Regions from separate parts of the Mechercharimyces mesophilus genome, predicted to be linked through region 1. Evidence: riboswitches for the same ligand, from Rfam matches in the RefSeq annotation. Region 1 holds a riboswitch; the other holds the start of a gene.
The links. A riboswitch is a leader RNA that binds a small molecule or an ion and turns the genes downstream of it on or off. The one in region 1 is predicted to bind cobalamin.
Positions count from the first base shown of each region.

Region 1 (12,088 bases):
GCAATCGCATACCTTGATAAAAAATCTCGCCTGCACGATTGCCCACTGGTTGTAATTCCTGCTTTAACAACCGGAGTAGGGTGCTTTTTCCTGATCCTGTCGGACCACAAAGAAGGACAAATTCTCCTGGAGCAATCGAGAAGGAGATCTGCTGAAGGGTGGGAGCCGCGTTCTCTGGATAAGTAAAGCTGACATTTTCACAAGAGAGAATATTCATTTCATCATCTCCTTCATTTCCACCCATATAGGAAAACTTAAGAATAGCAGGTAGCCAATCAACATGGCCCACTCCATTCGTTCAAGTCGCAAGGTTTCTAACTCTGGATAAATCGTGAGTGCTCCCCACCCTTTCACTCTCCCCCAACAACAACAAACCAACAACACCAGTAAAAAAAGTCCCGCTAGCACATCTCTTACTCTCCAAGACCAGGTGGGATACGATGTACGCCTCCCTCTTCCAAAACCACGCGCCCTCATGGAATCTGCTGTCTGTAAGCCATCCTCTAACGACCACGTAAGGAGTACCTCTAATTGACTCATACCTGTACGCATACGCTCTCGTACACTAAGGGAGACAAATTCTCGTCGAACGCGCTGTACTTTCCTTATTTCCTCCAAGCGATTTTGTAAAAGGGGAACAAAACGAAGTGCAATCATCGTCAATAGTGCCCATCGTGGAAGAAAGCGTGCCGATAGATAAAGAAATTTATCAGAAGAAAGGATCTGTTGGTAGGAAATAAAAACAAGAAGGAGCGCAACCAGAATAGCCGCCATCATACTCCCATACAGGAGAGCTTCTCCTGTCATGCGAAAAGTCCCACTTTGCCAAAGTACGTGAGTCCCGCGGTGGGAAGTCAAGACATTGACGATCACTAGGATGCCCACCGTCCACCCCATCATCTTTTTCCAACGAAAGAGTGATTCTCCCCCATCATAAAGAAGGTTCACTGCTGTCAATACAGCAGCGCCCATCAAAAGAAAGATCGGATGAAAGAAGAGAAATAGCAGGATCATCGCACCTACGTAATATAAACCGGCTACTGCTGGATGCATTTGCTGAAAACCACTTGTCATCGAAAATTAGCTCCAATATCTTTTCCCAAATTGCGGGTATAGAGCCACTCCACTCGGTCACCTTTTTCCAAAGGATAAATGCCTGCACTCCGATCGGGAAAAACACCATCGACACGATACATCCAACCGCTTTCTGCTCCTTTATCAAATTCGTATAGTTGATTAATTCCCTCTACGTACAGCGTATGCGACCAGCCTCGGTACTCCATTTGAATACCTTCGTCCTGCGTAGCGCGAACCAGTGCATCAAACACGGTATCTTCACTTTCAATTTCCACGGACCTGGCGCTTAAAATCTCCTCTCCATCTACCCCGTGAATCGAAAAGATGACCGATTCTTTTGCCTCTGCCTTATTGGAATGCGTCGATAGAACAGAGCTTTCTGTTCTATCAATCACGGACTTTTGCCTTGTATCCGATTGATTCGTCCGCGCTTCTGTACTCAATGAATCCTTTTCAACCGATCTCGTTTGTTGCTTCTCTTGGGTCGACGGAGACTTTCTCTCTCCTGTTGCAATAGAATTCTCTGATGAGGTAGCCGCCGCATGAGGTTGTTCATGATTTTCCTGTGGAGTACGCAAACTTTCTTGTTGTATCCCGTGTTGTTCTACTTGTGGTGAAGAAGCAGCATCCGTTTGAAAAACAAACGTCCGAGTAAGTTCCCATCCCCCAGCACCTGTGACAAGAAGTCCTATGGCAACAAGAAGAAGCGCCGCTCTTTTTTTGAATCTCATTGCCATCCTCTCCTCTGTTCATAGAGATACAAACATAACCCGATTAAGCAAATAATCATGCCCATCAGAAGTATGAGTAAGCCTCTGTGAACCTCATTCGCTTGGTTATTCGTAGCAGAAGCGTTAGGAGCAAACGCATATTGCGTCAACTCTTCTTCAGTGGACTCGGTACCCTCTTCCATTCTCTCAAGTGGTTCATTTGATGCTGGGGGAGAAGGAGCCGTGCTCGAAGAAACCGAGGAAGCTCCGGGAGAAGAGGAGGAGTTATGATAAACCGTTGTTTCTCTTATCACCTCTTTGTAAGGTGGTTGCGGGGATGGGGCAGGTACTTGAACAACCTCAACCACCTTGAGATGCCTATCAACTGTTGGTTCTTTCATCTCATGTGGATCAGGGGCAGGCGTCGACGGTTGAGAGGGAGAAGGATCTGGTACAGGATCAGGTGATGGTGGAACATCCACAGGAGGCTCTTCTGGTTCAGGAGAGACCGGTTTAAAATCATAGATACGTGGTTTTCCCGTTAATAGGTTTCGATAAGCGGTGAGCGCAATTAATGCTTGTTCACTAGCCATAAGATTGCTCCCCCCATCCTCCACATGGGCAAAGCCACCGTCCACTTGTTGATAGGTAAGCAAATTATCGATGACACTCCCACCTGGTTTGGTGAAAGCAAGTGACGTGGGTGCTATCCCGTTCGAACAAAGAGCAATCACCACTTGTGAAGCGCTTTCACTTGTCTCCGATCCCCACGAATAAAAACCTCCGCTCTCCTTCTGCTGAGACGAAAGCCAGACAAACCCTTTTTGTTTTGCCTCTTCCACTTCCTTCCCTTCATAAGGAGCCAAAGAGGTTAATGTCATCGCAGTAATATCCACATCGCCGGTCCCTTGAACAAGGGACCAGCTTCCATCATTGTTCTGATGATCGAGAAGCCACTGCACAAGTTGATCGCGATTCCATAACGCATCATCTGGAACTGTGTATCCATAAGAATCAAGTGCTATCAGAGCAAAAATGACCCCATTGCTTCCTTGGTAGGTCATCCGCTCACTGTTGTACAACTTTTCTACCAAGTTATAGCCAGCCACATTTTGCGCATTACCTCCGGCTGCTCCTATGCCCATAATCAATCGTTCATAGTCTGTCACTTTACGAAATTCTCCGTTATTTGCCTTGACTTGCCCCTCTACCTGTGAAAGATAACCTTCAGGAATCCAACCCTCAGCTTGAGACAATCCAATCACTTGCCATTCAGATGAAGCAAAATTGGACTTCACCCATTGGATCAAGGAGGATAATTCCGGACTATCTTCTGGTTCCTCCATGTTACTGTCCTTATTTTTTTCTTCCCCTTGTGAACTCTTTTTCGCTGTATCAGAAGAGGCTGATTGCCGTTTCATAGAGACTTCTTTTGATAAGTTTTTCGCCTTTTCAATCCGTGCATTCCCTGAAGAATCTAACTCATTTCTTTCACCTGTTGTTTCCTGTTTTTCTCCTTCATCCGTTTGTTCGCCCTTTATTGCCTCCGGTTCGGTCTCTTTTTCTTGGATCGTCTCTCCTTCTTTTTCACTAACCAACTTCTCTTCATTCTCATTACCAGAAGCATCGGAGGAGACTGGTTCACGTGTCTTGTTGTTTCCCACTCTCTCTTGGTTCAAGCTGAGTGGAAAACCCACATCGCCACCGCCATTGGCCGTATACACCCACTCCACTACATCATCATCGTCTAGCTCATACACACCGGCGCTATACAGAGGAAACTGGCCATTAACCCGATACATCCAACCACTTAAGGGACCCCGATCAAACTCGGCTAATCCATCAATTTCATAAACATATAGACTAGAGCCCGTGCCACTGTATCCCACTTGATTTCCAAGCTCTTGATAAAGGACATCAAAAGCAGTATCGCCATCCTCAATTTGGACGGCAGTATCCTGTAAAATGGTCCCTTTTTGTTCATCGCCTACTACCGATAGGGTAATGGCATCGGTCTCCTGAACTTGTATATCAGATGCTTCTCCTAATGCAGTCCCCTGAAATGGAACCAACAATAGGAGCGCCACAAAGATGAGTACCCATCTGCTTCTGTTCATTTTCATAAGCTGATCTCCCCCTTTTGGTTTCATACAAAATAAAAAATACCCGCTCTACGGGTATCGGTTGTCTTTGGACAAGTAAACGAACACACACCATCAACTGGCCTGTATGCTTATCCAGCAACACCTCCTATCCACGTAGGAACTTTTGTGTTCATGTTTAAGGCAGGTCTCCTGGCTTATGTTCATCACCTCCTACTCCTTCCCATCCGTTTGGACAGTGGATATTTAGTAGGAGACTCCCATATACAGTGGCGGGACCGCGCCGGATTTTCACCGGTCTTCCCTTTTAAGCAAATCAATGCGACAACACAAATGATCTGCACCTTAAACGTTGATTATTCTTTTTTGTCGAATTTTCATCAAATTCGAAAGGGTGATTCAATAATCATCATAGCATAAAAGGATGAACGTAAGTCAACATATTTTTAGTCTCAATTCCCTCCCAAGAGAACCACTTTAAAAAACGCTCTTCCCCTCTTCATTTTTCGATTAGTCCCTCTAAATGGTATTTCACAAACTCTTATCTTCCACCTAACAAAAGTGAGATGGTTGCCTGATATACTATCTTCAAGAGAGAATTTTTCGATTTTATTATCGGCTACATTATTCGTCTAGAAGCATAGTAAACCGTCATGGTTAGTACCACACACCTTGGAATGAAAGCATCCCGCATGTGAGAGCCAAGTTCTCTCACAGCCTGGTGGATGGGTGGCGGTATCTCCTGCCTGATCCACGGATCAGAGTCTCTCTAGGAGAAATCGCTCGCCCATCTTCCAATCATCTTTAGGGAGTGCTTTCACCCTTACCTTCATCAGTTATTTTTCATTTAGTGAAATCGAGTTTCACGCAGTTGAGATCTATAAAAAAATCGCTTTACCGTCATCTGACGATAAAGCGATCTTCTTCGTAATTATTATCACTACGTGATTAATTAATGGTCAACATCCGATCGAGTGCGATTTGTGACCACTTGGTTGTTTCTGGGTCAACCTTGATGTGGTTTACCACATTTCCTTCTACCAACCCTTCCAGTACCCATAGTAAGTGAGGTTGGTCAATGCGGTTCATCGTGAGACACGGACAAATGGTATTACTCAGGAGGCGAATCTCTTGTTCCGGATGTTCATTGGCTAGGCGTTGAACCAGGTTCACTTCCGTTCCGATTGCCCACTTGCTACCAGCTGGTGCAGCTTCAATCTGCTTGATAATGTAGCTGGTGGAACCATCATCATCGGCCGCTTGCACCACTTCGTGCGAGCATTCCGGATGGACAATGATTTTCATCTCGGGATCGCGTTCACGATGTCCTTTGATTTGATCGACGGTAAACTTCTCGTGAACCGAGCAGTGACCTTTCCATAAAATCATGCGGGTCTCGTCAGGCTCACACTGTAGGTTTTCAAAGTCACCTGCTTTCGGGTCCCATATCACCATCTGCTCCAAAGGAATTCCCATATCAAAGGCCGTATTTCTACCGAGGTGTTGATCCGGTAAGAACAAAATTCGTTTCTTCTGCTCGAATGCCCACTTCATCACTTGATGCGCATTAGAGGAGGTACAGGTCGTCCCTCCGTGGCGACCCACAAACGATTTAATGGCTGCGGTCGAATTTACATAGGTAACGGGGATCACGGTATCTCCCAGTTCCGCCTGAATCGCTTCCCATGCCTCTTCTACTTCATCAATGTCTGCCATATCTGCCATCGAACAACCGGCTCGCATATCCGGCAGAATAACCACTTGTTCATCAGAAGTTAGCGTATCTGTTGTTTCTGCCATAAAGTGAACGCCACAAAAAACGATATACTTCTTATCGCCCAACTTCTCCGCTACCTTAGCTAGTTGCAGTGAGTCTCCACGGTAGTCAGCATACTGAATCACATCATCACGTTGATAGTGGTGGCCCAGGATCACCAAGTCGTCTCCTAATTGTTGGATCGCTTTTCGAATCCGTTCATCATACTCTTTAGCGGAAAGCGAACGCAAAGCTTCTGGCAATTCCGGGTTAACCGGATTTAATATACTCGTTTGCATTATACTTCCTCCTCCCCAGTTGTACCCCAATCCAAGCTAATATCTAATGCAGGTGCCGAATGCGTCAGCCAACCTAGAGAAATCGCATTGACACCCGTTTCTGCAACGCCACGCACTGTCTCTGGTGTTAATCCACCGGAAGCTTCCGTCCATACTCTGCCGGCAATCATATTTACTGCTTCTTTTAATGTTGCGTTGTCCATGTTATCTAATAGGATCGCATCTACATCAAGAGAGAGAATTTCTTTCACCTGTTCCAAGGTGTCGGCTTCCACTTCAATATTCACCATATGACCATTATACCGACGTACCTGATGCACTGCTTTTGCGATACTGCCTGCCATCGCAATATGGTTATCTTTAAGCATCGCACCATGACTTAATCCATAGCGATGATTGGTGCCACCACCCATCCGGACCGCATACTTTTCAAATAAGCGTAATCCAGGAGTGGTTTTTCGTGTATCTAACACCGCGCATTCGAGCCCTTCCAATTGATCCACGATGCGACGTGTTTCAGTGGCGATTCCACTCATCCGTTGCATAAAATTGAGGGCGACGCGCTCTCCGCTTAATAAGGCGCGGGTATTGCCTGAAATATGCGCTACCGCTGTTCCGGCTGCCACCTTTTCCCCTTCTTCTTTGAGAGGCTTAAATTGAAGTTGCTTATCTAAAAGGCGAAACGTCTCTTCTGCTACAGGTAGTCCAGCAAGTACGCCAGTTTGTTTCACTAACAGGGTTACGTGACTCTGATCTTCTTCCGTCGTCAGCGCATCTGTTGTCACATCCCCTGCGCCGATATCTTCTTCTAATGCGGTACGAATGATGGCTTCCATCTGCAATCGATTCATTTGGCTTCTCCCATCTTGACAAGGTAATGTTTTTTCGTCCATTCTTCCAGCGCAGAAGGAAAGTCTTGCCGATAGTGTCCCCCACGGCTTTCTTCGCGCCAAAGAGCAGATTGCATCATCATCTTCCCCGTTGTAATCAGGTTGCGTGCTTCCCAATCAGACGGCGAAAGTTTTGCCTCTATATGAGTGAGCTCAGACAACCCTTCCTGTAAATCCTTCACACAGCGAACAATTCCACAGCGTTGCCACATGACGTCTTGAATTCGCTCCCTCATGGCATCATCTCGCGTAATGGCAAGTAGCGAGGGATCGAGAACAGAAGAATCAATACTTCCTTCCCATGCTGGCAGTTGATCCAACGAGGATGCGACGCGTTGTGCGAATACGGACCCCTCTAAGAGGGAATTGCTCGCCAAGCGATTGGCACCATGAACACCCGTACAAGCAACTTCACCACAAGCATACAAGCGCGGGATGTTGGTTCGCCCATACGAGTCCGTCTGAATGCCTCCCATAATGAAATGAGCCGCCGGTGTCACAGGAAGTAAGTCCTTGGCTGGATGCAAGCCAACCTTGCGGCATTCCTGATAAATGGTTGGAAAGCGCTCTGCAAATCGTTTGCCGATCATACGTGCATCCAGGTAGATGCGCCTCCCTGCCTGCATCTCTTCATAAATGGCACGGGAGACAACGTCACGTGGCGCTAAGTCTTTCCACTCATCGTAGCGACCCATGAAGGCCTCCCCACGATCATTGACTAGTACCGCACCTTCACCCCGCACAGCTTCCGAAACAAGAAACATCGGGTTTTGTTTCACCCCTAAGGCAGTAGGATGAAACTGCATAAACTCCATATCGGTAAGGATGGCACCGGCTCGATGAGCCATAGCCAAACCATCCCCCGTTGCGACTCGATCATTGGTCGTATATTTGAAAAGCTGACCACAACCTCCCGCTGCCATGACGACACCTTTCATAGCTGAATAAATGACAGGCGTGCGGTCCGTTTGAAAGGCCAGTGCTCCAACACATTCACCTTGCTCCATGAAAAGATCGGCCACTAGTGTATGGCTATTAAGCTGAATGTGAGGATGCTCCACCGCTTTAATGAGTAAAGCACTCGAGATTGCTCGGCCGGTTGCATCGCCAGCAGCATGCAAGATGCGAGCAACACTGTGGGCTCCTTCACGGCCTAGTGCCCAATCTTTTCCCTTTCGATCAAAAGCGGCTCCCATCTTTGTCAAGAGATCGATGGTCTTAGGACCGTTTTGTACAAGCACATCCACCGAATCAGGATTGCAGAGGTCTACCCCAGTACGAAGGGTATCCTTACGGTGCAGATCAGGAGAGTCTCCTTCACCAACAGCCGCTGCGATACCACCTTGTGCACGAAAGGAATTGCTGGCTTCCTCTTTTTCTTTTGTTAAGATTGTTACGTTCCCTTTGTCTGCCAGTAAGAGTGCTGTAACCAATCCCGCGATCCCACTCCCGATGACAAGGAAGTCCGTTTTGACCTGTTTCATGTTTGTGATTCCTTTCACATATTAGTCACAATCCGTTGTAGACATTTTCTCATGAATTCATAGAATGTCAACCGGAAAATGCCTTCTATAAGGCATAACATGTAAAAACCCGCGCGCTTGGTGCTTCTATACCACCCCATTGCAAGGACCATGAGGTAAAAGAATGTGAAAAACTTCACTTATTGCTGTCAGACACGCCGGATAAGTTGGAACAAATGATCATTTACATCTCCTTTTACAGCATTCTTACAAGCCAGCTCCTCTCCTCTTTTTTCCTAGAGCATGAGGAAGAGGACTCCTTGAGGAGCCCTCCACCCTTTGACCGAGGAAAGAAAACACCGTAGCCTTCTTCTTATCAATCATTATGTTATATTGTTTATACATCAGTCCAATCCTCACTGCATATCCCAAGGATTATGCCACAAGAGTAATCGATCAATCGTCCCCAAGTGAAAGGAGGATGTAGGCCAGGAAAAGAGTCTCACCTGGCCCCACTTATGAAACCTTTATATTTTGATTATGGAGCCACTTCGCCGATGCGTGAAGAAGTAAAGTCCACCCTTATCCACTATCTGCAACGTGAGTTTGCCAATGCGGGTAGCCTACACGATCCAGGGAGGCAAGCATATGATCGGCTCGAATATGCTCGCTCACAAGTTGCCACAGCTATTGGTGCTACTTCTCGCGAGATCCTCTTTACCAGTGGTGGAACCGAAGCCAACAACTTAGCTGTGCTAGGTGCCGCACGGAAGCACCGTTCGAAAGGAAACCACATTATTACTTCGCAAGCAGAGCATCCAGCGGTACTGGAGCCATGCCATGCGTTAGAAAAAGAAGGATTTCAAGTAACCTACTTACCTGTCAATCCCTATGGGCAAGTAGAGCTCGATACACTAAGGCAAGCCATCACACCGGATACGATTCTTGTCAGTTTGATGGCAGCCAACAATGAAGTAGGTTCCCTCAACCCGATTTCCGTCATCGGTAAGCTCCTTAAAGAACGGGGAATCCTCTTTCACGTAGACGCCATTCAGTGGGTCGGGAAGTTGCCACTTCACTTATCCACCTTAGATATTGATCTTCTCTCTCTTGCTGGCCACAAGATCTATGGACCCAAAGGAGTAGGGGCACTCTACCTCCGTAAGGGGGTTCGCATAGAACCCATTATGTATGGCGGAGGGCAAGAGCGAGGCCTGCGACCTAGTACCCAGAATGTCGCCGCAATCATGGGACTTGGTATCGCAGCAGAACTCATCGCGACAGAAGTGGAGAATGAAGCCAGTCGGCTAACCAGGTTGCGTAACCTCCTCTGGGCACGTATTTCCGAGGAAATAACCGACGTACGCCTCAACGGCCATTCAGAAGAACGCCTCCCAAATAATTTAAATGTTAGCTTTGATCGTGTAGAAGGACAAGCGGTTATGCTAGAACTGAATCGCTACAATATCTCCATCTCCAGTGGGTCCGCATGCAGCGCAGGCAAACATGCTCCTTCTCATGTGTTAATCGCGATGGGTCATGGAGTAGAGTATGCTCATCAGAGCCTGCGAATGACGCTTGGTAAAGAAACAGAAGAAGAAGATATTCATACGTTGGTCGATCGCTTAAAAGAAGTGGTTACCTACTTACGATCGTTGGTGTAATTCGTCACGAAAGCGAAGAGCCCCCTCCCACCTCGAAAAAGGTGGAGGGGGCTCTTCGTTTCAATCACCTACGAATCTGCCTCATGCTTGTTTCAATGATTCCTGTGCGTCTTGCGACAGATGCTGATCCAACCAGGTTATCACATCTTGATATACTTCATTTTTATTCGGTTCATTAAGCATCTCATGCCGACCCTCTTCATAAATTTTCATGCTGACATCTTGTAATCCGGCTTTCCTAAGTAGGTTAGCCACTTTCCCAACCCCTTTACTCTCCTCACCTACGGGATCTTTTTCTCCTGAGAATAGGTAAACCGGTAGTCCATTCGGAATTTTACGTAGCTGCTCCGGTCGATCCAACTGTTTCACACCTGCAATGAGATCACAAAAGAACTGGGCGGTCCCTATTTGACCACACATGGGATCTTCCAGGTATTTATCCACTACTTTAGGATCGCGCGAGAGCCAATCAAATGGGGTACGCACCGGTTGAAAAGACTGATTAAACTTCCCAAAAGATAAGCGATCCAGCAATTCACTGCGTGCTCTTCTTCCTTTAATAGACCTTTGCAACTTCGCTAAAGAAAGTCCCAAAGAACTTAGAAACCCTTGATCTGTTCCTGTTCCAGATAAGATGAGTCCTTGAATCTCTTCGCCATACAATTGCACATAACGACGAGAAAGAAAAGAACCCATACTATGACCAAACAGAAAAAACGGCCCCTCCGGATAGGCACGCTTCATCTCTATCGTCAGCTGATGCATATCTTCCACCGTCCGCTGCCATCCATCTTCATCAGCAAAATGGCCCAATCGCTCTTGGGAACCGGCCGTTTGCCCATGTCCTCGATGATCATTAGCAAACACACGATAGCCCGCCTCTGTCAACTTTTCTGCAAATTCTTCGTAGCGTGCTGAGTGTTCTGCCATTCCGTGGGCAATTTGCACGCTTCCCTTCGCTTCTCCTTCTGGAAGCCATTTGTGAACAAAGATGTTTTCGCCATCAGCTGAGTGAAGCATAAATGTATCTGCTTTCATTACTCGAACCTTCTTTCTGGTGATGATGAATTCCCTTACACGAAAGAGTGAAGCAACCGATTACTTTTGACTCTTACTCATGATCCTATTCTCTACATGTGACGAGAGTTACTTATCCATATTTTATCAGTAACCCACTCACTTGAACATCCCATCTTCATGATAGCCAAATATGGATGGAATTCCACCGCCTCTTCATCACGAAACCTCCCCCTACCCTCCATCACATTTTTAGCCCACTAAAAAAGGCCTCGCTGGAGGCCTTTTCCCGTCATTTTCTCTACCCGGATCGGAAGTAAGATTTAGCGATCATACGCACTGCGGGTGTCCACTGCGAATCAGCGGCCCGCCAGGCATTTAACACCTGATCGGATCCTTCTTGTTCCCAATTGTCCGGTTCCGCTTCCTCTTCACTCGCAAACCACCTCTCCAATTCCAAACAAAACTTTTCCGCATCCTCACCCTTTACAAGTAGTGAAAACACATCCCCCTTCTTCAGCGGGATAAAAAATGATATCAAACCCAACACACTCTTCCCGTTACAGGTTATTTCATCCCGTTGAAAATAATAATTACATTGGTACTGTACACCTGTCCGTGCAAGATTCAGTAGTTGTGGCACCTTTAAAGGAGCCTTCAAGATTAGCTTTTTACTACGTTCCATACCTTCTCCTCCTTTTAATGTTAGAAAATCTTACATCACTTCGCATTAATTTCACTTTATTTCCCATTATAGCATAAAATCAAAATTGATCAACAAATATGTTGTTATAAAAAATGACATATAAATGACATGAGCACTGATACTTGCTATTTACTCGATTTAACGTAATGTTTCCTTACATATTAACTCTCCATTTTTTCATGAGTGTATCCATCATACAAAAACTCCTGCGGGGGATCAGCAGACAACCCAAAGTGATAAAATATCGCTTGTCGAATTCGTTTTGCTGCATGACCATCACCAAAAGGATTCTTCTTGCCCACCATCCGTTGATGCACACGTTTGTCCGTTAGGATCTCCAAACCCGCAGCATAGATTTTCTCTTCCTCATTCCCTACCAATGCGGCTGCCCCTATCCCAACCAC
Region 1 covers NZ_JCBAPH010000007.1:106,059-118,146, forward strand. The annotation lists gene AC6RGY_RS15475 (ABC transporter ATP-binding protein) at 1-217, opposite strand, end outside; gene AC6RGY_RS15480 (energy-coupling factor transporter transmembrane component T) at 214-1,074, opposite strand; gene AC6RGY_RS15485 (DUF4430 domain-containing protein) at 1,071-1,808, opposite strand; gene AC6RGY_RS15490 (DUF4430 domain-containing protein) at 1,805-3,910, opposite strand; cobalamin riboswitch at 4,055-4,252, opposite strand; gene nadA (quinolinate synthase NadA) at 4,838-5,944, opposite strand; gene nadC (carboxylating nicotinate-nucleotide diphosphorylase) at 5,944-6,795, opposite strand; gene nadB (L-aspartate oxidase) at 6,792-8,318, opposite strand; gene AC6RGY_RS15510 (cysteine desulfurase family protein) at 8,816-9,961, shown strand; gene AC6RGY_RS15515 (alpha/beta hydrolase) at 10,043-10,999, opposite strand; gene AC6RGY_RS15520 (HPr family phosphocarrier protein) at 11,280-11,663, opposite strand; gene wecB (non-hydrolyzing UDP-N-acetylglucosamine 2-epimerase) at 11,846-12,088, opposite strand, start outside.

Region 2 (12,088 bases), on a different contig from region 1:
GCCTTTTTGCTATACTGCTTTTTTAAGATCATCTTATCTTAAAAAGGGGTTGACAATGATAGACTACAACTGTAGTCTATTTATAAAGAACTGATTACAGTTGTAGTCTTAAACTCCTGGGATGCTATTTTCTTAGAAAGGAGAATATCAGTTTGCCCATCCATGCATTCATTGAAATAGCCAGTTGGGTCCTAGCCACCTCAATCTTGGCGATCCCTCTCATCGGATTGATCATTATTGTGAAAAAAGTACTTCCCCAAAAACTGAAAGTAGAATGGCATTACCTACTCTGGTTTATCTTGCTCGTACGTCTACTTGTTCCATGGACATTGGAAACCCCTTTTAGCATATACAATCTCTTTACGACTCTGATAGAACAAGAGCAATCACCCATTCCCTCTACTGACTCGCTTGATCAAGTAAACAGGGATGAAATCCTAGTAATCCCCAATACGAATGATATGAAGAATGGTAAAAATAATACGGCCGTTCCACAAACGGACATTCCTTGGGTAACACTAACATTGGTGGGGATTTGGCTCATAGGAATCATTTTTCTTACCTACTATCTTGTCCGTGAACAAAGGCGTTTTTCAAAAATCATCTATCAGGAGGTCTCTCCTCCAACACAGGAAATCATCGGTCTCTTGGACGATTGCAAATCCAAGTTAAACATTCGCCGAAAAATTCATATCAATTTCAGTTCATCTATTCAATCCCCTACTTTGTATGGAGTTTTCCGTCCGAAGATACTCCTACCGCAGAAGCGGTTACAGTCTTTTACTCACACTGAACTGCGGATGGTATTGCTCCATGAACTGGTTCATTATAAACGAAAAGACGTGCTTAATAATATCATGTGGACTGTCGTCCTCATCATCCATTGGTTTAACCCTCTCCTCTGGTATAGCTATCGACTCATGCGGGAAGATCAAGAATTAGCTTGCGATGCTAACACTCTTACGTATCTAAAGCGAGAGGAAGCCACTTTATATGGCTATATCATAATCAAGTTATTGGAAAGAGACGCACTTCCCTTGAGAAACCCCATTATCGCCAATTTTTCCGCAAATAAATCCCAAGTGAAAAGGAGAATCTTTATGATTAAGTCGTTTCAACCTCGCTCTTGGAAATGGTCTATTCTTGGCTTAGTCTGTATCATTGCTGTCGGATGCGCTTCCCTAACAACTGCACAACCGACTAAGGAAGAACCCACGGAACAAGCTCTGACATCTAGTGAACAACAGCGTTCGGATCCGAAAGATATCAGTAGTATGGTAATGGATAAATTGGATTCAGAAGGATTCCGCGTCCAAGCAGTGGGATCCGTAGTATCAGGTAAAGAATTTGAGGTCAATTTGTTTGGAACGAAAGAAGAAGTAAAGGCTGTGGAAAACGAAGTAAAAGAGTTGATACATGAGGTATTCCAATCTAAAGGCTATGATGATTATAAAATAGAAGTAACTCACTTTAATGAAGAAGAGTTTTCAAGAGAGACACCACATTCAAAAGAAGATGATAAAGATTCGGATGTAGTCCACAATATCCGTACTAAACTAGATGAACTCGGGTACTTTTCCCAATCCGTCAGCTACAATGGAAATAGCTTTACCATGCAAATCGATAAAAATGAATCAGAAGAAAGGAAATCACAAATAAAAGCCATTATTCAGAATGAATTTGCAGAAAGTAACGTGAATGAAGAGGTTTCAATCAAATTAATTCCTCTGGATAGGGAAAAAGAAAAGCTGGAGAATAAATGGAGAAATCTGATGGGAAATCCTTTTTTCTCCGAAGAGCTCCTTTACAGTTCAGAATACAAGGTTGAAGCTTCTAACTACAAGATAAAGGGAAAGACCACACTGATCCAAATCCGGACTTCAATTACTAGTGACCATCCAGAAGCAGCTCAGCATGGCAGAAAAGTGGAAAAGAAAGTCCAGGATTTCCTCAACACCAAAGAAGCCAAAGATATCATCACTGGAATACCTTATGAGATCATTATTAATAGCAAAGATGGAGAAAAAATCAACTGATTAAATAGAAACAAACTCAAAGGAGATGCACTTTATGTATAACACTCCCAGGATCTCAGAAGCTGAGTGGGAAGTGATGGAGATCTTTTGGTCCCACTCGCCCGCTACAGCTAATGAAGTGATGCAGGCACTTTCCCATACTGACTGGAAACCGACAACCATCAAGAGCCTAATTAGTCGCTTGGTAAAAAAAGAAGCTCTCAGTTTTGAACAAAAAGGAAAGACCTATCTCTACTATCCCTTGGTAAGTAGAGAAGCCTGCTTGAAGAAAGAAAATCGGTCTTTTCTACAACGACTGTATGGAGGAGCGCTGAAACCGATGCTCGTCAACTTCCTCAAAAATGAGAAGCTGAGCGAGGAAGATATTGAAGAGCTGAAACGAATACTCGAGGATAAGAAAGACTAACCCCCACAAAACCCAGGATTGAGGTGATTTAAATGGTGAAATGGTTCTAACTTATTTGCCCAAAAGCATGGTCAATTCCTAGAAGAGAAAGTAGTAAACATGACATGAAGTACCTCTAAGTCTCCCATAACCTGCTGAGCAGAGGGAGGCTTTTTTAATTAACACTTCTTCCCCCTTCATTTATAAACTCTCAAAATCGCCCTCTTTAGAAGGATCTACAAAAATAATCCTTTACCTTCACGTTACGTTAACCTCTACAATAGAGGTAACTTCATCACGAAAGGATGCTCTCCTTGAAAAAAATGCTGATTCATGAGCTTGCCACTCGTTTACAATTATCCACACGAGCCATTCGCTACTATGAAGAAGTTGGGTTAATCTCACCGGAAAAAGATGAGCAGAACCAATACCGCCTCTTTACCCAAGAAGATGCCTGGCGCCTACAGACGATTTCCTCCTTACGAGAGATTGGCCTATCGATTAAGCAAATTCGCCCCATCTTGAACTCAATCGGACAGAAAGAACAGGGGAAGACAGAGGTTCAATATTATTTGGAAGTCCAACGGGCAGCTCTCTTTGATACCTTTGTTCAATTAAAAGAGCAGATTGATACGATTGATCGGATGGTTGAAACACTGCACCAACAAGAGCAATTATCGTTAGAAGACTTGCATCAACTTAGTCAAGCAACACGGCTTGCTCGTACCGAACGGGAGTCATGGATCGACCGTTGGAATTTCGATCAGTTAGCTGCTCGATACGATCATATTGTTTCTGCTGATTTTCGCCAATCTGAAATAGAAAAAGAAGCTTATCCGATTCATGCACGCTATGAAGAAGTTCTTGAACATGTCGTACAACGGATTCACCCCCAACCAGGAGAAGAGGGACTAGAGATTGGAGTGGGCACCGGAAATCTTTCTGGTCGCTTTCTACAACAAGGGATTTCTCTAAATGGAGTGGATCAGTCACAGGAAATGCTCCAAATCTGTCGTGAAAAATGGCCTTCCATGGAAACCAAATTGGGCAATTTCCTCGCTATTCCCTACCTCGATCAGCGTTTTCATTTCATCGTAACGAGCTACGCTCTGCACCATCTAACTGAAGAGCAAAAGGGATTAGCTCTAGCCGAAATGGACCGTGTGTTACAACCTGGGGGACGCATTTGCATTGCCGATCTCATGTTTCGGGATCATGATCATCGCAAAAACTATCTTACCTCCTTAAAAGAAGAGGGGAAGGAGCATTGGGTCGCAGAGATTGAAGATGAATATTATGCGGACCGCTCCCTATTAGAGAAATGGCTCGTATCGCACAACTATGAGGTAGAGTCTGAACAACTGTTAGATTATTTACATGTGGTTTATGCAAAAAAATGAGTCTACACCTCCCGCCAGTAACGGTGATAAAAGAGAAGAAGACCAGGGATTCTCCCTCGCCTCCTTCTCTTTTATCTCTATACTATTCTATCTTTATAATGAGAGATTCTTCCTCTTAACTTTCTGCTACCCACACTTGCTCAAATGTTTCTTCCTTAAACCCGACGGTCACTTTCTCTCCATCTGTCACAATCGGACGCTTGATGAGCATTCCATCCGAAGCAAGCAGATCCAATTGTTCTTCTTCGCTCATCTCTTTCAACTTATCCTTCAGACCTAATTCCCGATATTTCTTGCCGCTGGTGTTAAAAAATTTTTTCAGTGAAAGTCCACTTTTCTCCACTATTTGCGCTAACTGATCTCGGGAAGGAGGATTTTCCACAATATGATGATCCTCAAAGTTGATTCCTTGCTCCGTTAAGTATTTTTTCGCTTTGCGGCATGTCCCACAAGGTGGGTATTCGTACATTTCAATCGTTTTCATGATCTCGCCCTCCTATCCACTGTCCAATCCTAGTATACCCGTACGTCTCCATTAACGAAACACATCACTGCCTCGCTCATACTCCACGTCAGGGTGACCTTCTCGCTTATTGGCTACGCGTGCTACCGTGAAGAAAAAATCAGATAAGCGATTCAGATAACGACGCACTTCCTCATTGGTCTCCTCTTCACGACTCAGCGTCACCACCTGCCGTTCTGCACGACGTGCTACCACACGCACGACATGCAGGCGCGCAGAGATAGGGCAACCCCCTGGCAAGATAAAGCGCTGGATCTCCTCTGTCTCCTGATCATAGCGATCAATCCACTCTTCCAATCGCTTGACCATTTCCGCCTTCACTCGATAGTCGCGCTTTCTTCCTGCTTGAGCAAGATCTCCTCCACAATCAAACAGTTCATGCTGAATGACCGTCAAATCCCGAATCATATCCGCATAACGCTGTTTGTCCATCAGAGCAACTGCGTCACCAATGAAGGCATTGGCTTCATCCACGGTTCCATATGCTTCTACACGAATATCATCCTTCTGCACGCGCCCACCAACGACACTCGTTTTCCCTTCGTCTCCGGTACGTGTATAGATCCGCATCCATTCATCCCCCTCAGAAGTTGATCTTGCGGCAAGTGGAAAAGAAGCCTCTCTATCACCTATCCATGTGGCTAACCCCACTCACTCTTCGTTATCCGTCGTTCCTATCTTACTCTAAGCATGTATGAGAAAGCCTTTGTCCACCCTTACGATAAGGAAGCATTTATCACCCAGTCATCAACCGGTTTCCTTAAAAATAGCACACCCATTTCCTTTAGCACGAACTATCCCTATACACTCCCCCGCGTCGCGGGAAGAAATAGCTGTGGCACATGATCCTGCGGATGGGAGACGATCAGTGGTTTTACACCGTATACATCGGCTAAAAGTTCAGGCATGAGCACTTCCTCTGCCGATCCCGTCCCTACCACGATGCCCTCTTTAATGAGAACAAGTCGATCGCAATGTTGGGCGGCCAGATTAAGGTCATGAAAGACAGCGATCACCGCTAATTGATCTTGCTGACGCCAACGCAGGATATGTTCCATGACTGCCACTTGGTGACCAATATCCAAATAGGTGGTGGGCTCATCGAGTAAAAGCAATTCAGGCTCCTGTGCCATCGCTTTCGCAATAGCAACCCGTTGCCGTTCTCCTCCGCTCAGTTCATCGATCGTACGTCGGTGAAGCGGTCCAATCTCCAATACTTTCATCGCTTGCTGTACATGGTACCGGTCTTCCTTAGTCGGTGGTGCAAAGCGACTCTGATACGGGTAGCGTCCCATCGTCACCACTTCTTCAACGGTATAAGGGACACTCGGTAAACCTTCCTGCGGTAAAACCGCCATCAGCTGTGCACGTTCTCGCTGTGACCATTTCTCGATCGGTTTCTCCATCAGAGAAACTTCTCCCGCACTCGCTCGCTCTTCTCCCGCTAAAATGCGCAACAGTGTCGTCTTTCCACTACCATTGGGACCGATGAGACCAACCATCTCCCCGCGTGTCACTGACAGGTCCACTCCGTGTAAGATCGGCTTCTCATGAATTTTCTTGTGAATGTCCACTGCCTCCAACATAACCTGTCCCACCATTCTTTCGATAAAACATTTTAGAAACCCTACTCTTTATAGAATATGAGGGTTCTTGCCTCTTTCACCCTTGATTATGCCGTCTTAGCAACCAGGCAAAAAAAGGGGCACCGATAAAGGCGGTGATCACACCAATCGGAAGCTCGCGTGGCTCCAGCAACAATCGAGCCAATGTGTCCGTCCATATGAGAAAGATCGCCCCCCCGAGCACAGAAATGGGCAACAGCAGACGGTGATTGGAGCCCACAATCATCCGCGTCATGTGCGGAATCACCAATCCTACAAACCCTATGGTGCCGGATACAGCAACGGCGACGCCAGTTGCCATAGAAGCTAAGATTAAGAGGAGGAGTCGAATTTTCTGCACGGATACTCCCAAATGATAAGCAGAGCGCTCTCCCAGAGCAAACAAATCCAACTCGCGACTAAATAACCAAGCAATCCCTAACCCAAATACGATGAAAGGTAGAATAACGAACGCGTGACTCCATTCCCGTAAAGCGAGGCTCCCCATCAGCCAAAATTGAATTTCCATCATCCGTTCAGCCGATTGTGAGAGGATAAAGGTTAATAAGGAGCCGAAGAATGCCTGAATGACCACCCCAGCCAAAATGAGAGTCGAGGTGCGCATGCCACTTTTTACTTGTGCCAGTCGTAATACCAAGATGAGCGCCATCATGGCAAATAAAAAAGAAAAGAGGGGGACATTCCATATCCCAAGCAGAATGCCTCCCCAACCTGTCAAAATGGCGATGGCCGCGCCCACTGCAGCTCCAGATGATACACCTAAGATATAAGGATCTGCCAGTGGATTGCGCAAGACACCTTGAAAGATCACCCCACTACCAGCTAAGGCTGCACCCACAAGCCCAGCAAGCAAAACGCGTGGTAAACGAATTTGCCATATGATCGCTTCTGTAGTCGGATCACTTGCTGGAAGCGAAAGGAAAGGGATTTTCCCCACGATCGTCCGCCAACTGTCTACCATTGAAATATTAGCGCTCCCAAGAGAAATTGAACCCCCAATGGTTAATAAGAGTCCAGCGCTAAGAAGTATCAGCCAGACGAAAAGCTGTGTCTTCCCGATCCACTTTCTTTGCTTGTTCACTTCCTTAGAATTTTTCTGGGTAAAGCGCTTTCGCAACCTCCAACAGTCCTTTCGTAATACGTGGACCCTGGCGACTGACTAAGTTGCCATCCAGTTGAACCATACGTTCTTCTTTTACCGCGGTAATCTCGCTCCAACCCCCACGGTCAGAAATTTGACTCAAAGTGGCTTGTGCATCCTCTCCATGGGTGAACAGAATCACATCAGGATTCCATTCTACTACCTTTTCTTCCGATACTTGCACCCAGCCTTCCTCTTCTGCTGCCACATTGATGCCTCCAGCCAGTGTGATCAGCTCATTCATAAAAGTACCATTACCCGTTGTATAAAGATCCGATGAAACTTCATACCAGGTGCGAAGCCGCTCATCCTTTGGGATATCCCCTACAGCTTCTTTCACCCCTTCCACATCGGCTTTCATTCCATCGATCACCTGCTGGGCTTCTTCCACTTGATTGGTCGCTTCTCCTACTTTTTCAATTGACTGATAGACACCTTCTAAGTTTTGTCCTTCAACAACCAGTACAGTCAGATCCAATCCACGCAGTTTTTGAATCGCTTCCCCATTCAAATTGGCTGCCAATACTAAGTCCGGCTCGAGTGAAACCACCTTCTCCGCATTGATCTCCATATCTCCTATTTTTTCAATCTCGCTCACTTCAGCAGGGTAATCATCGTTCGAGGTAACACCCACGATACGATCTCCCACATCAAGGGAGAAAGCGATTTCCGTCGCACTCGGAATCAAGGAGATAATCCGCTTCGGCTCCTCTTCAATCGTTACTTCTTCTCCATCATCTCCTGTGATCGTTACAGGATATGTAACTGCATCCGCCTTCTCTTCTACCTGACTCTTTTCTTTTTCTGGTTTCTCTGCTTCGGGTTCAGCGGCACAGCCCGCGGCACTAAATATCATCACCAAAGCGAGTAATAGCGATTGAAACTTCCACCAACGATTCTTCATCTTCTTTTCTCCTCCCATATTGTTCTCCTTCCAGCCGATAAAAAACCTTGTACCTACTGGTACAAGGAGGGTTCGCTTACGGGAGGGCCGCACAATAAAGTCGAAGTGATCTGGTTAGCTGGTTAACCTTTACACATCAAATCTTGACGTTAACCACCACAAGGATTCAGTCTCAGTCTAACCATAGACTGTCCAATCCTCATAAAACCAGTCAGTATTTTCTATTATTTGTGGGTTCCTAGCGTTCCTCCTTTACCGCGAAGGAGAGTAACATTTGCGAGAACAGGCAGGTCTCCTGGCTCATGGTTCATCGCGCCTCCGTCCCTTCCCATCCTCTTGGAGGACAGTGGTCAGTCCTTCGGATTTGCTCCCCATTCACAGTGGCGGGTCCGCGCCGGATTTCCACCGGCCTTCCCTCTTCACTTTCGCTAGTCGCGAAAGACCTGTTCCCCACCAGATAATTTTTTAGGTACCTTATAAATGGCTACCTATCACTTCCATTATACTTCTCCCCTAGGAGGTGTCAATAAAGAAAAGAAGCTTGACATTCACACCTCTCCCGCGTGATAGTAGGAGGTGAAAGTTGATCTATTGAAAGGAGGGAGGCACAACTTGTGCCACCATTCATGCCAACACCTTTTTCGCTTCCAGTGGGTAAAGAAAAGCGCATCATCCGCGGTGATGTCTTTCTCCCCGCTTCCAAGCGTCCTGCCCCAACATTATTGATCTTACATGGCTTTAAAGGTTTTAAAGATTGGGGATTCTTCCCTCATGCAGCCAACCGTTTTTCTGAAGCAGGTTTTGCCGTCGTCACCTTTAATTTTTCCATGAATGGAGTAGGCGAGGACTTTCTTCATTTTACCGAATTGGAGAAATTCGCTCACAATACCTACTCACGCGAACAAGAGGATTTAGATGTGCTTCTTCACGCCATTCGTACACAAACTCTCCCCTTATCCGATCACATGGATAGTGACCAAATTGGATTAGTCGGACATAGTCGTGGCGGAGGCAATGCCCTTCTATACGCGCTCGACCATACCCCTATCCGTGCTGTGGCAACTTGGAATGGCATTAACAAGCTAGATTTGTTCTCTCCTCAGTTAAAAGAAGAGATTCTGCGTAAAGGAGAAGGGTCCATCTATAACAGCCGCACCAAGCAACAGATGCCAATCAGTCAAGAAGTTCTGCAAGATCTAGAAGAGAATAAAGACTCTTTTCATCTCATGAAGCGACTCACCCATTATAAGCGGCCCTTGCTCATCGTGCATGGAAAAGAAGATCTTTCTGTCCCTGCAACGACCGCAATCAACCTGCAGCAAGCCGTCCCTCATGCCCAACTCTCTCTAATTGATGGAGCCAATCATGTTTTTGGTTGTTCTCATCCCTTTCAAGAACCAACCTCGTTGCTTGAGCAAGCCATCGAAACCACCACTTCTTTTATGAACAAACATCTTTCGTCAAATGGAATACAAAAGTGAACAAAAAAAAGACCGGCGGTTTTCCGTGCCGCCGGTTTTCACTCAGGGGGTAAGACTTTTGTTCAAACAAAGGGGGATAATCAGGGCAATCCTTGGTTATCCAAAAGGTATTGAAAGACCATTTGTGCAATCAGCCTTTCAATACTATCAACGACGACTCCATTTCTTTCGTTTCATCAGATTATAAAAAATTATATCTCCAAATATTTCTTTATCGTTTGTTCGCTCTATTCAATCTTAGCACCATACGAACGAGCAAAAGCAACAGCTTCTGCAAACTCCATCTTCACTCCCCGAATATCCAACTGGGTAAAATCGACTCCCGTCACAACCGCACCTCGCAAGTCGGCTTCTCTCATATTCACTTTATTCAACTGGGCACGGGTCAAATCCGCTCCTCGAAGATCCGCTTTCTCCAAGTTCGCTTCATAAAGATCGGCTTCTACTAACCGAACCTTTTGTAGCGATTGCTTGCCCAGATCGGCATGACGTAGAGAAGTAAAGGACCAATCACCCTCCTCTACTTTCAGCCCTGCCAGATTGGCACCCGTTAGGTTAGAACCAACGAGCTTACATTCCAGCAGTTCCGCACAAAAAAGGTTCGCATTTTCAAATTCACAGTTGGTAAAGCTGGATCGTCGATGACAGGAAGCATTAAGATAAGCCCCTCGAAAATCGCAATTGATAAATTGGCAGGCGGTCGTTATCCATTCATCTAGTCGCGCTCCTTGAAAAGAGCAAGCAATGAAGCGGCAGTCACGTAAGTTCGCTCCAATCCAATCCTCTCCATCTACCTCTAGACCTTCTACTTCTCTTGCTTCCCAGTTTTTCAATCAGTTTCACTCCCCAGCAAGTGTCACCATATACCCAGAGAATTTGCGAATATTAACCACCCCCGAATCCAAAATCAAATATTGCCCCTTAATCCCCAATAATGTCCCTTCAATCGTAGGAGTCTTATCCAAATTAAGTGATTTGATTTTTTCAGGAGCTTCCAATTGAGGGTAGTGAAATTCATATACTTCCTCAGGTTCTAACAAGAATTCCGTAAATGTTTCCGGGATTTTTCCCACAATCTCTTGGTAAACATCTAGCAGATCCTTCTCTGCAATTTCATTTTTTAGCATCTTACGCCAATTGGTTTTATCATTCAGATATTGTGTGAGATGAACCTCCAACTCTCCTGCTAACTTGCGGGTGGGAACTTCTGCGATGGGAAGTGCACGTACCGCCCCTTGATCCACCCAACGCCGAAAGCCATTCCCTTTTCGTGTGATGCCTACTTTCACTTCACTGGAAAGCGCCAGATAAACATAATGTGGCTGCATACAATGATGCTCGCCAAAGGCATCGTCACGGCATGTCCCTTCATGATAATGACAGAGATGGGGTTTCACCATACAAAGATCATTCTTCGCTAGATCACGAAAGCATGGATAGCAATAGCCACTATTATATGTCTTTTTGATCTTACGCCCACATTCGATACAGTTGATCTCACCTGAAAAGTGAATAGCCATACGATTTCCTATCCATTTATTTAAACGAACCTGCTCATCACCTACAGAAGCATAGTAGGTAACCGGTTCGGTCGGTTCATGCGCTAATGCACGAAGCATGCCTGTCCATTCCATCCCAATCCCTCCTCCTCTCGTATTGTAACATGGGCAAGCAGGAGGAGGGAGGAGCAAAGCTTGTCAATTGTATCTAAGAACGAAACCCTCGGTTTCCTATGTTAACGATCCATTCCACTAGTGCCAACTAGCATCTTTTTACCATGAACCGAACGCTTTTTTGCTGAATAGACTGAAAAGATTGTATTTTGCAAAGGAGGATGCCCTATGCTTCATCCCTTCCTACGTCCTGCAACACGGCTTTCCGGTTTCTGCAAAGTAGAAGAAGAGATCAATCAGTACCACATGGTCGGAAACGGATTTATCTATTGTTTTGCACAAGAACATTGGAGTTTGGCCATCGACAATCATGCGCTCCTTCACTTTTTTTTCGACCAAAAGCCCACGGATAACCTTCCACATTTGTTGACACGAAAACCCTATTCAATGAGTGAAAATCTTGATATTGAAAGCAAAGCCTCTTTTCACGAGCTATACTATATAAATGTTTGGTCAGGAATTGATCTGCTCTTCTACGAAAAGAATGACGACCTCAAGTATGATCTTATTCTCTCGCCTCACGCCAGCTTAGACGCTATCCGTATGAAAGTAGACGGGGCCGATGACGTTCGTATTAACGAAGACGGCGAACTGATCTTTCACACCTCTCACGGGATCGTGAAACAAGCACACCCGATGAGCTACCAACTTACTCCTCATGGAAAACAAGAAGTGAGTACTCCTTTCACCCTCTATGATTCATCCACTTTTGGGTTCCAACTAAAAGGAGAATATGATCCCACCCTTCCCCTCATCATCGATCCAATCATCCTGTTATATTCCACTTACTTAGGAGGGTCTGCTACCGATTGTGGACTCAGTATCGCGATCAATGCAGATAAACAAGCATTCGTCTCGGGAACAACAGCCTCCGCTAATTTTCCCCTCACAACAGGAGCATTTCAAACCATCCAACAAGG
Region 2 covers NZ_JCBAPH010000003.1:151,577-163,664, reverse strand. The annotation lists gene AC6RGY_RS10605 (M56 family metallopeptidase) at 153-2,036, shown strand; gene AC6RGY_RS10600 (BlaI/MecI/CopY family transcriptional regulator) at 2,071-2,442, shown strand; gene AC6RGY_RS10595 (MerR family transcriptional regulator) at 2,745-3,821, shown strand; gene AC6RGY_RS10590 (arsenate reductase family protein) at 3,937-4,305, opposite strand; gene AC6RGY_RS10585 (cob(I)yrinic acid a,c-diamide adenosyltransferase) at 4,357-4,914, opposite strand; gene AC6RGY_RS10580 (heme ABC transporter ATP-binding protein) at 5,145-5,930, opposite strand; gene AC6RGY_RS10575 (FecCD family ABC transporter permease) at 6,007-7,086, opposite strand; gene AC6RGY_RS10570 (ABC transporter substrate-binding protein) at 7,055-8,014, opposite strand; cobalamin riboswitch at 8,283-8,476, opposite strand; gene AC6RGY_RS10565 (alpha/beta hydrolase family protein) at 8,629-9,495, shown strand; gene AC6RGY_RS10560 (pentapeptide repeat-containing protein) at 9,723-10,328, opposite strand; gene AC6RGY_RS10555 (DUF2797 domain-containing protein) at 10,335-11,129, opposite strand; gene AC6RGY_RS10550 (DUF7948 domain-containing protein) at 11,337-12,088, shown strand, end outside.
Region 2: another riboswitch for cobalamin. It lies ahead of AC6RGY_RS10570 (ABC transporter substrate-binding protein); the one in region 1 lies ahead of AC6RGY_RS15490 (DUF4430 domain-containing protein).